One region of the Rhizomicrobium palustre genome, then DNA from elsewhere that is predicted to be linked to it. Evidence: riboswitches for the same ligand, from Rfam matches in the RefSeq annotation. Region 1 holds a riboswitch; each other region holds the start of a gene.
What was found. A riboswitch is a leader RNA that binds a small molecule or an ion and turns the genes downstream of it on or off. The one in region 1 is predicted to bind cobalamin.
Positions count from the first base shown of each region.

Region 2: it holds a riboswitch for cobalamin, as region 1 does, so the genes downstream of both, FHS83_RS00950 (FecCD family ABC transporter permease) here and FHS83_RS11715 (TonB-dependent receptor plug domain-containing protein) in region 1, are expected to answer to the same signal.
Region 3: it holds a riboswitch for cobalamin, as region 1 does, so the genes downstream of both, metE (5-methyltetrahydropteroyltriglutamate--homocysteine S-methyltransferase) here and FHS83_RS11715 (TonB-dependent receptor plug domain-containing protein) in region 1, are expected to answer to the same signal.

Region 1 covers NZ_JAASRM010000001.1:2,623,378-2,628,650, reverse strand. The annotation lists gene FHS83_RS19665 (methylated-DNA--[protein]-cysteine S-methyltransferase) at 1-372, opposite strand, end outside; gene FHS83_RS11720 (DNA-3-methyladenine glycosylase 2 family protein) at 350-1,807, opposite strand; cobalamin riboswitch at 1,898-2,055, shown strand; gene FHS83_RS11715 (TonB-dependent receptor plug domain-containing protein) at 2,197-4,065, shown strand; gene FHS83_RS11710 (CheR family methyltransferase) at 4,102-4,941, opposite strand; gene FHS83_RS11705 (response regulator) at 4,947-5,273, opposite strand, start outside.
Region 2 covers NZ_JAASRM010000001.1:227,647-232,919, reverse strand. The annotation lists gene FHS83_RS00960 (aspartyl protease family protein) at 1-988, opposite strand, end outside; gene FHS83_RS00955 (ABC transporter substrate-binding protein) at 1,043-1,897, shown strand; cobalamin riboswitch at 1,907-2,093, shown strand; gene FHS83_RS00950 (FecCD family ABC transporter permease) at 2,155-3,180, shown strand; gene FHS83_RS00945 (ABC transporter ATP-binding protein) at 3,177-3,929, shown strand; gene FHS83_RS00940 (hypothetical protein) at 4,011-4,403, shown strand; gene FHS83_RS00935 (oxidoreductase) at 4,400-5,273, shown strand, end outside.
Region 3 covers NZ_JAASRM010000001.1:2,407,640-2,412,912, reverse strand. The annotation lists gene FHS83_RS10845 (GNAT family N-acetyltransferase) at 1-182, opposite strand, end outside; gene FHS83_RS10840 (ion channel) at 466-1,392, shown strand; gene FHS83_RS10835 (alpha-N-arabinofuranosidase) at 1,505-3,052, shown strand; cobalamin riboswitch at 3,179-3,388, shown strand; gene metE (5-methyltetrahydropteroyltriglutamate--homocysteine S-methyltransferase) at 3,534-5,273, shown strand, end outside.

The sequences.
Region 1 (5,273 bases):
GGCGCCATTGGCGAGCCCCACAGCGCGCACCGCATTCGCTTTACCGATTCGCTGGGCGAGCGCGCCATAGCTTAGGGTCTGGCCCGCGGGAATGGTGCGCAGGGCTTGCCAAACCTCCATCTGAAAATCGGTGCCGCGCACCCCGATGGCGAGCCTGTCGAGCCGCGTCACCTCTCCGGCGAAATAGGCCGTGAAGGCATCGCGCAGGCCGAAGGGGTTGGGTTGGTCCATGATGTCGCCGCCGGAAAAGGCTTTTTGCCAGCGCGCGCCCTCATACCAACCAAAGAGAAGCAAGCGCCCCTCTTGATCGCAAACGAGGTGGGATGGGCCTAAAGGCGTGTCGAAGGCGTCATGATAAAGCACGGTCTGCATCCTGAGCCCAAAGATGCTGGGCGGCATAGGCCCGCCAGGGCCGCCAATTCTCCGCCCGCGCTAATAGGGCGGAGGGCGCTGGCCGCGCACCACCTTCCTCCATCGCCCTGAGAAGCGCGAGGTCCGCGGCGGGAAAGGCATCGCTGTCGCGCAGCGCGCGTAGGGCCCAGTACTGCGCCGTCCACGGACCGAAGCCCGGCAACTGCGTGAGCCGCGCGATGACGGTTTCGAAGGCGCCGTGCACATCCAGAAGACGCGGATCGGCGTTCGCCGCATCGGCCAATGCGGATAATGCCTTCTTTCGGGCGTTGGGCATGCCGAAGCTGGAAAGATCGGCCGCGGCGAGGCGCACGGCGTCTGGAAAGATCGCCTTCAGCCGCTCGTCGCCTGTGATGTCGGGCGTCAGTATGGGAGAGGTCAGCGCCACCAGCTTGCAGGCCAGTTTGCGCGCCGCAGCCACGCTCACCTGCTGACCAAGAATGGCGCGCACGGCAAGTTCGAACGCGTCCCAAGTGCCCGGCGTGCGCAAACCCGGCCGTTTGGCGATCAGCGGCGCGAGATGGGCATCCGCCGAAAGATGCGCGCCGATAGCGGCAACATCCGCATCAAGATCGAAGAGGCGCCGCAACCGCCCAACAATCGCGAGCAAGTGGCGCGGCTCGGCGAAGCGGATAGCTGCAACAAGATGCCCCTTCCCTGGCCGCACCTCGATGGCACCCATATGCCCATGAAGCGAGATGGTGCGGGCGTAGCGCGAGGGCTCGGCGATCTCGACACCATCTACCGCACGCCCGCCCAAAAACGCGATCATCTGATCCCAATCATAAGGCGCGCGATAGCCGAGCTTGACGGTGATCGCACCTATCGCGGCTTTGCGCGCCCTAAGCTCGCTTGGGCTTTTGCCATAGAGTTTGCGGAACGCATCATTGAAACGCCGGACAGAGCCGAAGCCTGAGGCTTCCGCGATTTCGCTCATTGATAGAGCAGTGTCTTGAATAAGCTGCTTGGCGAAAAGGATACGGCGTGTCTGCGCCACGACCACCGGTGAGGCGCCGAGATGTTTCTCGAACAAACGGCGCAATTGGCGTTCGCCAACACCAAGCCTGTCGGCGAGTTCTGCGATATTCGCCTCACTATCCAAATGACCTTCGGCGATCAGCGCAAGCGCGCGCGATACGGTATTGGAGGTCCCGCGCCAGGCAGCAGCATCGGGCGAGATTTCCGGGCGACAGCGCAGGCAGGGACGAAAGCCTGCTTCTTGAGCGGCAGCAGCACTCGGAAAGAAGCGGCAATTCTCTGGCTTTGCGGTGCGGGCCGGGCAGATCGGGCGGCAGTAGATGCCGGTAGACGTAATCGCCACAAACAAACGTCCGTCGAAGCGCGCATCGCGGCTCGCCAAGGCCCGGTAGCAGATGTCGAAAGGTGGCATATCCATGGCGGCCATCATGGCGCAAAAGACACGCCTCGTCTGGCCATTTTCGGACGTCTACGTCCGGCGGTTGACCCCAGGGCCAAAAGCGGTCTAGCAGTGCCCCAGGTGTCAGGTTTAGGGAACGCGAAAGCGGCTGCCCCCGCAACTGTGCCCGGCGAGAACGCTTCCAAACGCCACTGGGATATCCCGGGAAGGCGGAAGCGGACGAAGACCCGGAAAGCCAGGAGACCTGCCTGATGCTGTCGTCCTGTTTCCGGCCGGGGTGCGCCGAAAACTGCGGGGGAAACCGTCGCGACGACAGTATTGGAGTCGTCGCGGGAAGTATGATCCATCTTTGGAGTTCATGCGGGATATCCCGCGTGCCGGCTCTTGGCGCAAACCAGGAGAACGTCATGCGTAAACTACTTTTATCATCCGCTGCTGTGATGAGCCTTGCCTCGGCTGCGGGCGCTGAAACCATCGTCGTCAGTGCCACACGCACGCCCGAGCCTGCCGCCGTCACCGGCGCCAGCATTTCGGTGATCAGCGCATCCGATCTTGAAGCCCGTCAAACCGTCATTCTGTCGGACGCTCTGGCGACCGCGCCGGGCGTGACCGTGATCCGCAATGGCGGTGTCGGCCAGACCACCTCGGTCCTGCTGCGTGGCGCCGAAGTCGGCCAGTCCGTGGTGCTCGTGGATGGCGTGCGCATCAATGATCCCTCTGCCCCGACCGGCCAGGCCTTGATGGGTGACGTGCTCGCCAATGGTCTTGAGCGCGTGGAAGTGCTGCGCGGCCCGCAATCGACGCTGTATGGCAGCGATGCCATCGGCGGCGTCATCAGCCTCGTCACCGCGCGTGGCGGAGAAAACAAGGCGACGCTGACGGCGGAAGCCGGTTCGCTCGACACCGTGCATGTGAACGCCGCGGCCAGGGGCAGCTATTCCACGCTTGATTTCGGCGCGGCAGCGAATTTCTACACTACCAACAGCGTCTCGGCTGCCGACAGCCGCAATGGCAATTCGGAAGCGGACGGCTATCATCACTTCGGCGCCACCGGCAATCTGCGCTGGCACGCGACTGAGGAAGTGAGCGTTGACGCGCGCGTCTATTACACCCGTGCGCGTGACAGCTTCGATGGCTTCCCGCCGCCGAACTACACCCTTGCCGATACGCATCAATACGGCACCAATGAACTTCTGGCGCTCTATGGCGGCGTGAATGGCGATTTCTTGAACGGTCGTTTCACCAATCGTCTGTCCATCAGCCGCAGCGACAGCGACCGCAAGACCTTTGACACCGTGCAGGATTTCTACGGCAAAGGCGGCACCACCAGCATCGAATATCAGGGCGGCTATAAGCTGAACCAGACCGATGTCGTTACCTTCGGCTATGAGCATGAACGCACCAGCTTCGCCCAGAAGGGCCAGTATGATGCGGCAGCGATCGGCGGTGCGGTGCGCGTCGATGGCGTCTATGGCCAGCTTCAGGTTTCTCCGCTCTCGAACCTGACGGTTACGGTCGGCACCCGCTACAGCCATAATAGCCAGTTCGGCGATCACACCTCTTACAAGGCCAATGTCGCCTATCAACTGGCGGAAGGCACCACGCTGCGCGCCAATATCGGCGACGGCTTCAAGGCCCCGGCGCTGTATCAGCTCTATTCGCCCTACTCCAACCCGGTGACCCAGCTGAAGCCGGAACTGGCGACGGGCTGGGAAGCGGGCATCGATCAGGCCGTCGGCGGCTGGGTGGTTTCGGCGACCTATTTCTCGCGCGCCACGACCAACCAGATCGATTTCTTCTCCTGCTGGGGCGTTACCTCCACCGCCTGCTCGCTGCGCGCCAATGAAGGCGGCTATTACTACAACGTAGCGCGTTCGCTGGCGAAGGGCATCGAAGTGGAAGCCTCTGGCGAGATCGTGGAGGGCCTGAAGGCCAGCCTCAGCTACACCAACCTCACCAACCTCAACCAGATCACCCGCCTGCAACTGGCGCGCCGCCCGCATGATAGCGTGAGCGGCACGCTCACCTGGCAGGCACTCAGCGATCTGTCGCTCGGCACCTCGCTGACCTATGTCGGCAGCCGCTTCGACGATGCCGGCCACTTCACCAAGCTCAAGGATCGCGCTGAACTCGGCTTCTTCGCCAACTACAGCCTGGCCAAGGGTCTCGAACTGTTCGGGCGGGTTGAGAACGTGACGGATAACCGTGATGAACTGACCGGTGGCTACGGCACCATCGGGCGCACCTTCACGGCAGGTATTCGCGCGAAAATCTGATGATATAGGGTGGCGCGCGTTCTTAAGGGACGCGCGCTAGCCCGCGATACGGCGCCGGAACGGCACAGGCCGGGTTCGATAGAACAGGCCTGGCGCATGCTCGGCCGGAACATAGCCGAGTTCGTAGCCCACGAGCGACTCGGCAGGTCCGACCAGCAAGGCACCATCCGGCGCCAATATCTCGCTGATGCGATCGAGCACCGAGAACCGCGTCTTGGGTTCGAAATACATCAGCACATTGCGGCAGAAGACGACGTCGCAATCCGGCAACCAGCCGAATGAATCAAGCAGATTAAAGGTGCGGAAGTTCACCATCCGCCGCAGCTTGTCGGAGATGCGCCAGCGCTCGTCTTCCTTGGTGAAGTGGCTGGCGAGGCGGCGGATGGGAAGGCCACGCTGCACTTCAATCTGCGAATAGACGCCTTCCTGGGCGCGCGCCACCATCTCGGTATTGATGTCGGTCGCGATCAGCGTGATCTGCCAACCTTGTTCGATGAGGCCGACATCATCCAAAAGCATGGCGATGGAATATGGCTCCTGCCCGGCCGCGCACGCCGCGCACCAGATGCGGAGCTGCTTGGTCTCGGCCCGCTCTTCCATCAAATTGGGCAGAACGATATCGCGAAATTCCTCGAAGGTGCGGCGGTCGCGGAAGAAGGCCGAATCGTTGGTGGTCATCGCCTCGATCACCGCCTGCACAAGCGCCTCGTGACCGTAATGCAGTTCCTTCAGAAGCGAGCCGGCATCGCGAAAGCCGAAGCGGCGGATCACCGGCGCCAGCCGCGTTTCGATCATGCTGGTCTTTTTCTCAGCCAGCACAATGCCGGTACGGCGGCGCAGGACATTGGCGAGATAAGCGAGATCAGCCCCGTTCATGGTGATTAGACAAGCCCCATTTCCGCGAGCTTGGTCGCCAGTATTTTCCGGTCATAGGGCTTCACGATATAGTCGCCAGCGCCTGCGTTGACGGCTTCGCTGATATTGGCCGGATCATTCTCGGTGGTGCAGAACAACACCGCCGGACGGCGGCCGAAAATCTCGTGATTCAAGGCGCGCAAAAATTCGACGCCGCTCATCGACGGCATCTGCCAATCGACCAGGATCACATCGGGCATCTGACGGCGGCAGGCAACAAGCGCCTGCGCACCATTCTCGGCTTCCTCGGTCTCAAACGACAGTTCCTTCAGAATCGCGCAAGCGACCTTACG
Region 2 (5,273 bases), 2.4 Mb from region 1:
TCACAAAAGCCTTGCCGACCGAAAGATTAAGCCCGTTCGAGAAACCGCCTTCCATCACGCCTTCGCCCGCGCCTTGGCCGGGCAGGCTGCCTTCCACCTTCAGTCCGATTTCCTTGGCGACGGCAGGGGTGATGATGTTGCGCCCGCCGGTATCGAAGATGAAGGTGTAAGGACCTTTGCCGTTCACCTTCGCTTCGCCATAGATATGGTTGTTGATGATCTTGATCGGCATTGTGGCAGAGGACGCGCCGCCCTCGATACCGAAGTCGTTGATCGCGAATACCGGCTTGGCATAGGCGCTGGCGGGCTGCGGGCCTAAGAACTCGACCTTTGTCGTCATCAGGGTCTGCAGATATTTTTCGCCGGCTCCCTGATCGATGACGATCTTATGCGGCACCTGCACGCCGCTTTCGGGGCGGTAATCGGAAATCTGGGTAATGATTTTCTGCGAGCCCCGCTGTTCAACGATTTTCGCAAGCAGATGCGTCTTCACATCGAACCAGGCTTCGAAAGCCTTGCCGCCTTTGGGTGTGATGATAAGCACGTCATAGCGCCCGTTCGCATCGGCGATTTCGCCTTTGCCTTCGATGCTGGCGCCGCCATGATCGGCAAGCCACCATTTGTTGGAAGTGCGATAGGCATCGTTCACCGCCACTACCAGCGCGTCGCCACCTTTTTTCTCGGAAATGTCTCCCGAGCTATCGCGCTCCCATGGTGCGGTTCCGTCAAAGCCTTCGGCGCCTTTGAAGGGGCCAAGATCGAAATCGCTAATGGTGCGCCCGTCCTTCAGATCGGAAAGGCTGTGGGTGATGCCCTTCAAGCCCTGACCGTCATAACTGGCTTCGGTTTTCAGCGTGGCTTTGCTATCCCAGGCCACGCCACCCATGGCTGTTTTATTGGCCTTCAAGATTTCATCTGGTGCGCCCGCGGCAAGCGCGGCCATGCTGGTCGCGGTTAAGAACGCGAGTGCGGCAATCTTCGATTTCATGTGCTATCCCCTCTGGATCGCCAGGATGTAGGAACGGGATCAGGAAACGACAATATGCGTAGCCATCATAGGACCATTGCCGTTCTTGCCTGTTTTTTTACGAGCTTCCTCACTTGTAATGCCGAGGCGGCGCCCCAGCGCGTGGTCTCCACCTTCCTCTGCACCGACGAGTATGTCTTCCGGCTTTTGCCGAAGGAGCGCATTGCCGCGCTCTCCTATGAAGCGGTGGACCGCCACCCGGTCGTCTCAACCATCGCCGATGCGGCCCTTGGCCTGCCGGTCATCCGCCCCTCCACTGAAACGGTGATGGCGAAAAACCCTGATCTCGTCGTGATGTATGCGGGGACCAATCCGCGCCTGCATCAGAATTTGCAGCGGCTCGGGGTGCAGATCCTGGACGTGCCTTGGGCCAACAGCCTTACCGAAATCCGTCAGATCACCCTGATGCTGGGCGATGAACTCGGCGCCCCCGGAAAGGCCAAGGCGCTGGTGGCAGAAATGGATGTGAGGGTGGCGCGGGCTAAGGCAGCCGCGCCCCATCCCCCAGTCTCGGCCATTCTTTACGAGCCGCAAGGCTATGCCCAGGTGCAGGGGGTGACCGACGAGGTTCTGCGCCTTGCCGGGATCGTTAATGCCGCCCCGCCCAATGCCTTGACCCGGGCCGGGCAACTGCCGGTCGAGGCGGTGATAGCCACCGCGCCCGAGCTTCTCATCCTGGGGGGGGAGGAGAAAAGCGGCTCCGCCCGGGCCTATGCCGTCCTGCACCACCCGGCGTTTAAGGCGCTGGAGGGGCGGACCCATATGGAATTCCTCACCCTCACACCCTTGATGTGCCCCGGCCCCTGGTCGGTTCAGAGCGCCGCCCCACTTCTCGGCCTCGCCAAGCGGGCGCGCACCTCTAGGGACTAGCCCTGGGGTTGGCGGCTGAGCCGTGATGGCTTAGATTCGACCCCAGCGCACCGGAAAGGGAACGCGGGTGGAAATCCCGTGGCTGCCCCCGCAACTGTCAGCGGCGCCTCGCGCGGTCGGCCACTGGTCTTTGACTGGGAAGGCCCCGCATATCGAGCCGCAAAGCCAGGAAACCTGCCGGCGCGTGTCGTCCATCATCCGGCCGGGGTGTGCCGGGGGATAGCCGTTTTCACGGCCGCGGCGACAGAAAGGCCGCGATGGACGCGACAGTGATTTCCTCGGTGCGAGGCAAAAGCGTCAGCAGAGACGCCCGCCTCACGCTGCTTCTGCTTTTGACCGCGCTTCTCTTCGGGGCGTGGTCTTTCTTGTTGGGCCCGACCGGCCTTTCCCCCATGGCGCTGTTGCAAGGCCTCATCGATGGTCATGGCACGGCTGGCATCGTGGCGCAGGAAATCCGTCTGCCGCGCGCGGCCCTCGCGCTAGTGGTCGGCGCGGCGTTGGGGGCGAGCGGCGCCGCGCTGCAGGGCCTCTTTGCCAATCCTCTGGCAGAGCCTGGCGTCACAGGCGTCACCTCCACCGCTGGACTCGGCGCTGTGGTGGCGCTCTATTTCGGCCTTGTCGCCACTCATCCCTTAGCCTTACCGCTGTTTGCGATCCTGGGGGCGCTGGTCTCCGCAGGTCTGCTTTTCGCACTCTCCAAAAGCGGAGCAGGGCCGGTGGCGTTGGTTTTGGCCGGTGTCGCGATTTCCAGTTTCGCCACCGCGCTCACCGCGCTTGCGCTCTCCATGTCCGCCAATCCCTACGCCATGAGCGAGATGGTGCTGTGGATGCTGGGCTCCTTGAAAGACCGCACCCTTCACGATCTCGCTTATGCCGTGCCGCTCGCGGCCCTTGGGCTCGCGCTTCTGGTCTCGACGGGGCGCGGCCTTGATGCCCTCACGCTAGGTGAGGAAACCGCTGAGAGCCTTGGCGTGCGTGTGAGCTCGATCCGGGGCCGGGTGGTAATTGGTGTGGCGCTGGCGACGGGCGCGGCCACGGCGGTGGCGGGCGCGGTAAGCTTTGTTGGCCTCGTCGTGCCCCATCTTTTGCGCCCCTTCTATGGCCACCAGCCCTCCCGCCTCATTCTGCCATCCGCGCTTGGTGGCGCCGCACTTGTGGCAGGGGCGGATGTCGCCTTGCGCCTGATCGCGCCCGATGGGCAGCTCCTTCTCGGCGTCGTCACGGCTATGTTTGGCGCGCCTTTCTTCCTCTGGCTGATCCTGAAGCTTAGGAGAGACGTATGAGCGCCCTTGAGCTTGAAAACGTCTCGGTCGCCTTTGCGGGCCGCAATGCAGTCTCCGCTGTTTCGGTGGCCATCAATGCGGGCGAGGTGACCGGCATTGTCGGCCCTAATGGCGCGGGCAAGACGACGCTGCTGCGCTCTGTGCTGGGCTTTCAGAAACTCACGCGCGGCAATATCCGTATCCTCGGTCGTCCGCTCGCCGATTGGGATCGCACAGCTCTGGCCCGCCATATGGCCTATCTGCCGCAAGGCGGGGATGCGCGCTGGCCCATGCTGGCGAGCGAGGTGGTGATGCTCGGCCGCCTGCCGCATCGCGCGCCATTCCAGCGATCGGCTGCCTCTGACGAGCTGGCTGTTGCCCATGCACTGGCCCGTGCCGACGCCGCCGAATTCGTCGCCCGCCGCATGGACCAGCTTTCGGCTGGCGAGCGCGCCCGCGTGCTCTTCGCCCGCGCGCTGGCGACCGGGGCCGATATCCTGATCGCCGATGAGCCTGCCGCCTATCTTGATCCCTCCCACCAGCTCCGTCTGATGGATCTGCTGCGGGAAGAGGCGGCGCGGGGCACGGCGGTGATCCTGACCTTGCACGATCTGGCCCTGGCGGGCAGCCATTGCGACCGGGTGCTGGTGATGTCCGGCGGCCGCCTCGACACGGAAGGCCCGCCGGCAGAGGCGCTGGCCGACGCTACCCTGGCACGGGTGTTCCAGATCGTCCGTGCCGAGTCGCATGGCGCTTATCGCCGGATATAAGTCCCATAAAAATCACAAATGTCGCAGCCTCCCCGAGGGACGCGCCCTGACTTATGATGGGGTGCAGTTGGGGAGGGGAAAATGGTGAAGCGACCGCTTGCGGTTTGGGTCTTGTGTCTGGGTAATGGCTTACTCGCGGTTTTTTTGATCGCAGCCAGCCTGATCGCGCAAACGCGCGGCTTTGAGCCATGGCAGGCCGCCATCAGCGGTATCTGCGGCTTTGGCATCTCCCTCGCCGCCCACGCCGCATGGTTCGGCTATAAACTCGGGCGCACCGCGCTTCTGGCGCTTCTCAGCCTGTTTCTTGGATTGGTAGTGGTGCAAAGCACGGCGGTGCTCTTGTGGTCAGTCCAGACCGGCTACGAGGGGGCTTTCGTGCAAGCTGCCTTCACGCGCTTTTTGCTTTCGCTGCTTTGGCTGAGCGTGAATTATGTCTTCCTCTTCAATAAAACATCGCGGAGCTTTTTTGGATGAGTGAGCCTTTGCATGCCGCTGTGATCGGCTATGGTTTTGGCGGGCGGGTGTTCCACGCCGATCCGATTTCGCGCACCGAAGGGCTTAAGCTCGCCGCGATTGTCTCTTCGCGCAAAGACGAAATCGAAAAAGCCCATCCCGGTACCAAGGCAATCGCTCATCCCGAAGAGGTGTTTGCTGATCCGTCCATTTCACTGGTTGCGATCTCTACGCCTAACACGGCACATTTTCCACTTGCCGCAGCCGCGCTCGAAGCGGGCAAACATGTCGTGGTCGACAAGCCCTTTACGGTGACCAGCGCGGAAGCGCGCGAGCTGAAACAGCGGGCCGAGAAGGCGGGCAAGCTTCTCACAGTTTTTCACAATTTTCGCTATTACAGCGATTTTCTCACTCTCAAGCGTCTTATTGCAGACGGTACGCTGGGCGAGATCGTGAGCTTCGAAAGCCATTTTGATCGCTATGCGCCGAACGTGCCCGATGCCTGGCGCGAGAGGCCAGGCCCCGGCGCGGGAACCTGGTGGGATTTGGCGCCGCATTTGCTTGATCAAGTGCTGCAGTTGTTTGGCATGCCGCAAGCGATCTATGCCGACTTCGCTGTGCAGCGTTCGGCTTCAGGGGCCACCGATTATTTTCACGCTCTGCTTCGCTATGAGAAATTGCGTGTGATCCTGACAAGCTGTTTCCTCGCCCCAGAACAGGAAATCCGCTTCATTGTGCATGGTTCCAAGGCGAGTTTCTTCAAGAAGGGCATCGATACCCGCGAAGGCCCGGACCGCTGGCCGGGCAGGCTGGTGTTCTCGGATGGCCTTGAGAAAGAGGCGCCGCACGATACCGCCGATGGGCGCGCCTTCTATATCGCCATGCGCGACG
Region 3 (5,273 bases), 220 kb from region 1:
ATCACCCCACCCGCCTTGCGGTCACTGGCAAAGAGCTGGCGAAAGAGCAGCGGCATACGGGTTTTGCGCTGCTCTTGATCCGGGAAAATGAAGGACATCGCCGGATCGTTGATGAATGCCCTTCCCAGCATCGCCGCGATCTTGTCGCCATCTTCGCGCTGGCCCAAACGTACATCCGTCATGCGCGATGATCTCCCTACCGCTTCAACGGCTTCTAACATCGCCCACAACGGCCTGGAAGCGCCAAGGCGCGAAGGGCATCACGCAGAAGCCGTTGTCATCCCCGGCCGAGAGGATCGCGCATAAGCGCGACGCACGAGGGGGTGACAGTGGTATATGAGCGCGGAAAGAGTTTTTCCGCCTCCATTCTCAAAGCCCAGCCACTCTGTGTATACATAGAGCCACAAACCAATGGAGCCGTGGACTGCCCATAACCGCAGTCCCGCTGGAGCGTGTTTAAGTCCCGTGGCTAATCGTTTATCTGACCGCATCTCGCCGAAGAATTGGCGCGCCGCACCTGCCCCAGGCTCGTATATCACGCCGGGCGGGATGAAGCGCTTTGCCATCATCAAGGGCCAGGACCACACCCGCTGGACCGATTTCTATCACGCCATCCTGACCATTCCCTGGGCGCTGTTCATTCCGGTGCTGGGATTGTTCTTCGTGCTGCTCAATTCGGTCTTCGCACTTATCTACATGCTTGATCCGGGCGGCATCGCTTATGCGCGGCCGGGCAATTTCTGGGACGCGTTCATCTTCAGCGTCCAGACCATCGCCTCGATCAATTACAGCGTGATGGTGCCCAAATCCCATTACGCCAATGTGGTCGTGGTTGTGGAGGCGTTCTCGGGCATCATCAACCTCGCCCTGATCACCGGCGTGTTGTTCTCGCGCTTCTCGCGGCCCTCGGCGCGCATCCTCTTCTCCCAAGCCGCGGTGATCACCAATTTCGATGGTGTTCCGACCTTGATGTTCCGTGCCGCCAATCAGCGCGGCAATCAGATCTTGGGGGCCAATGTCTCGCTTACCTATGCCTGGCAGCACACCACACAGGAAGGCCTGATGATGCGGCGCTTCCGGGAGCTGCCGCTGGTGCGAGCGCACTCCCCCCTCTTCGCCCTCTCCTGGACGGTGATGCACCGGGTCGATGAGACAAGCCCGCTCTACGGTCAGACGACCGAAAGCCTGAAAGCCTGCCAGGGCGAGCTGATCGTGCTCCTCAGCGGCACGGACGAGACCTTGGCCGATATGGTTTTCGCCCGCCACTCCTATCAGCCGGACCGCATCCTGTGGAATCACCGGCTGGTGGACATCCTCTCCCGCCTGCCGGATGGGCGGCGCATGGTCGATCTCACCAAATTCCACGATACGGTCAGCGACGAGACTGCCTGAGCCCTCTGGGACTTCCGAACAAAAAAGCGTGACTGCCTGCGCCCATAAGGAGCGTTGCCGGGACGCTTAAGGCGCGCTATGTATTTCTCATACAAATACATTGGAGGGACATATGCGCCGCTTGGCTCCTTGGGTCATGGCCTTATCTTTAGTGAGTATTCCGGCCTTGGCCGAGGGCACGATCACAGTCTCGGTGGATACGGCCAAGCCAGGGGCCAAAATCGACCGGCACATCTTCGGTCAATTCGCCGAACATCTAGGGACGCAGATCTATGATGGCATCTGGGTCGGCAAGACCTCCAAAATTCCCAATACGGGCGGCATCCGCAACGACGTGGTTGGCGCCTTGAAAGCCTTGCATGTGCCGGTGGTGCGCTGGCCGGGCGGCTGCTACGCCGACCAATATCACTGGCGCGATGGCGTCGGCAAAAAGCGCGTCGCACGCGTGAACGCGGCCTGGGGCAATGCGCCCGAGCCCAACACCTTTGGCACCGACGAATTCATGACCTTCGCCAAGCTGATCGGCGCCGAGGCTTATATCTCGCTGAATGTCGGCTCAGGCACGGTGAAGGAGGCCGCCGATTGGGTGGAATATATGACCGCCCCCACCACCGCGACGCTCGGCAAGGAACGCGCCGCCAATGGCCATCCCGAACCCTATGCGGTCCACTATATCGGCATCGGCAATGAGAGCTGGGACTGCGGCGGCCTTATGACGCCGGAAGATTACGTCCAGCAGATGAAGCTCTATGCCCGCTTCGTCAACAACTACAACACCGCCGTGCCGACCCAGAAAGTGGCGGTAGGCCCGGGCGGCGATGACACGGTATGGACCGATGCGGTAATGGAGACCTGGAAGAAGCGCCATGGCTGGTCGTTCGACATCAACGGCATGTCGCTGCATTCCTATACCTGGGGCGCTTGGCCGCCCTCGCATCCCTCGACCGGCTTTGGCGAAGACGAATACGCCTTCATGCTGAAGGACACGCTGCATATGGAGCCGCTGGTCGCCAAACAGGCGGCGGCGATGGACAAGTTCGATCCCGAAAAGAAGATCTCGCTGACGGTGGATGAATGGGGCGCGTGGCTGGCGCCGACGCCGGGCTCCAATCCCGCCTTCCTGCAGCAGCAGAACTCGCAGCGTGACGCCGTTCTGGCCGCGCTCAATCTCAACATCTTCTTCCGCCATGCCGACCGCATCCGCATGACCAACATCGCCCAGATGGTGAATGTGCTGCAGGCGATGATCCTGACCGAAGGCAATAAGATGGTGCTGACACCCACCTATCATCTCTTCAAGATGTATGTGCCCTTCCAGGATTCCACCTTCCTGCCGGTGAGCTTCGATGCGGGCACCTATAAATTCGGCGATATCACCTTGCCGAAGGTCGATGCGGTCGCCGCCAAGACCAAGGACGGCAAGATCGTCATCGCGCTGACCAATATCGATGCCAAATCGCCTGCAAGCTTCAGCGTGAAACTGCCCGGCGCGTTGGGCACGGCAAAGGGTGAGGTTCTTTCCGCACCCAAGCTCGACAGCGTGAACAGCTTCACCGCACCCGAAACGGTAAAACCGAAAGCGGTCTCCGCCACGGTCACGGACGGCACACTTTCGATCACGCTCGCGCCCGCCTCGGTCACGGTGCTGACGCTGAACTGATTTTTCTTTTCACGATGACTTCCGGCGCTACCCGAAACGGTGGCGCCGTTTTTTTGCCCGCCGCACACCGCATATGAAGATATAAAGATTTCTTTATATGCTTGTTGACAGGCTTGCCCCTCTTCCTCTTAATGTCCGTGTCGAGGTTCTTCCGTCAGACGACCGGCGGAAGCTAAGAGGGAATTCGGTGCGCCGAGAGGCAATGCCGAAGCTGCCCCCGCAACTGTAAGCGGCGAGTGGGTGCCGATGATGTCACTGACGCAGGTTTAGCGTTGGGAAGACCGGCCCCCGCGCTGACCCGTGAGCCAGGAGACCTGCCCCGGCGAAAGAACGTCCACGGGCGGGGTGCTCCGGTGAGGCGCATGCGAGCTGGCAGGATTGCCGGTCAATTTCGCACGCGTTCTTTTCAATCTCCTCCGGGACTGGATTTACCTGCCGCCGCGCAACACGCGCGTTTGCGGCGCTTCAACGAGGCGTATCCATGTCCATTCTTGTCTCCAATCTCGGCTTCCCGCGTATCGGGACACGCCGCGAACTGAAAAAAGCGCTGGAAGAATTCTGGTCAGGCCAGATCAGCGCGGAAGTCCTGCAAACTCGCGCCAAAGCGCTGCGCGCTGGGGCTTGGGAGCGGCAAAAATCCGCCGGGATCGATGTCATCCCGAGCAATGATTTCTCACTCTATGATCATGTTCTCGACACCAGTGTGATGGTGGGCGCTGTGCCAGAGCACTATCTGATGCCGAAAGGCCCGGTGGCGCTCGACACCTATTTCGCCATGGCGCGTGGCACACGCGGGCGCTCCGGCTGCGACCTGCATGCGCAGGAAATGACGAAGTGGTTCGACACCAATTACCACTACATGGTGCCGCAATTTTTGGCGGATCAGGATTTCGAGCAGTGCACGACGAAGCCTTTGGATGAATTCCGTGAAGCCAGGGCGCTGGGCATCGCCACGCGCCCCGTTCTCGTCGGCCCGGTCACCTTCCTGCTTCTCGGCAAACCCGCGGGCGAGAAGTTCGACACGCTGCGGCTTCTGCCTGCGCTGCTGCCCGTTTACGCCTCGGTCTTGAAGCAACTCGCGGCGGAAGGCGCAGACTGGGTACAGATCGATGAGCCCTGCCTGGTGCAGGATTTAAGCGACGCCGCCAAAGAAGCGCTGCGCTTTGCCTATCAGACTCTGGCCGCCGAAGTGCCCCAAGTGAAGCTGATGCTCACCACCTATTTCGGCGGGCTTGGCGATAATCTCGAAACCGCGCTGGCCCTGCCGGTGGCGGGGCTGCATCTTGATCTGGTGCGCGCGCTGGATCAGCTCGATAGCGTGCTCGCCAAGGCGCCGGAGGACCTCACCCTGTCGCTCGGCCTTGTCGATGGCCGCAACATCTGGCGCAGCGATCTCTGCGCCAAGCTTGAAACGGCGGAGAAGGTTTTGGCGAAGCGCAAGCCTGAAAAGGTGATGCTGGCGCCGTCCTGCTCGCTCATCCATTCGCCCATCGACCTCGAGTTGGAAACCGGGCTCGATCCCGATCTGAAAAGCTGGCTCGCTTTCTCGGTGCAGAAGCTGGATGAGCTTTCCATTCTCGGCCGGGCGTTGAATGAAGGCCGCGGCGCGGTGGCAGACGCTTTGGAGGCCTCTTCGCAAGCGGCCGCAAAGCGCAAGACCTCGCCCAAGATTCACAATGCGGCGGTGAAAGCGCGGCTGGAAGAGGTGACGCCGCAAATGACGGCGCGCGCCTCTGCCTATCCCGAACGGCGCAAAGCGCAAAAAGCCTATCTCGGCCTGCCGCTGTACCCCACCACCACCATCGGCTCTTTCCCGCAAACCAAAGTGGTGCGTGAGGCACGCGCCTCCCACGCTAAAGGCATGCTCGATGATGCGGCTTACGACGAGTTCCTCCGCCGCGAGACGGAAGCTTGCGTGCGCTGGCAGGAGGAAGCGGGCATCGATGTGCTGGTGCATGGCGAGTTCGAACGCAATGACATGGTGCAGTATTTCGGCGAGCAGCTTTCCGGCTTTGCCTTCACCAAACATGCCTGGGTGCAAAGCTATGGCTCGCGCTATGTCCGCCCGCCGGTGATTTTCGGCGATGTCAGCCGCCCGAAGCCCATGACCGTGAAGTGGACGCGTTATGCCCAATCGCTCACCAAGAAGCCGATGAAAGGCATGCTGACGGGGCCGGTGACGATCCTGCAATGGTCCTTTGTGCGCGATGACCTGCCGCGC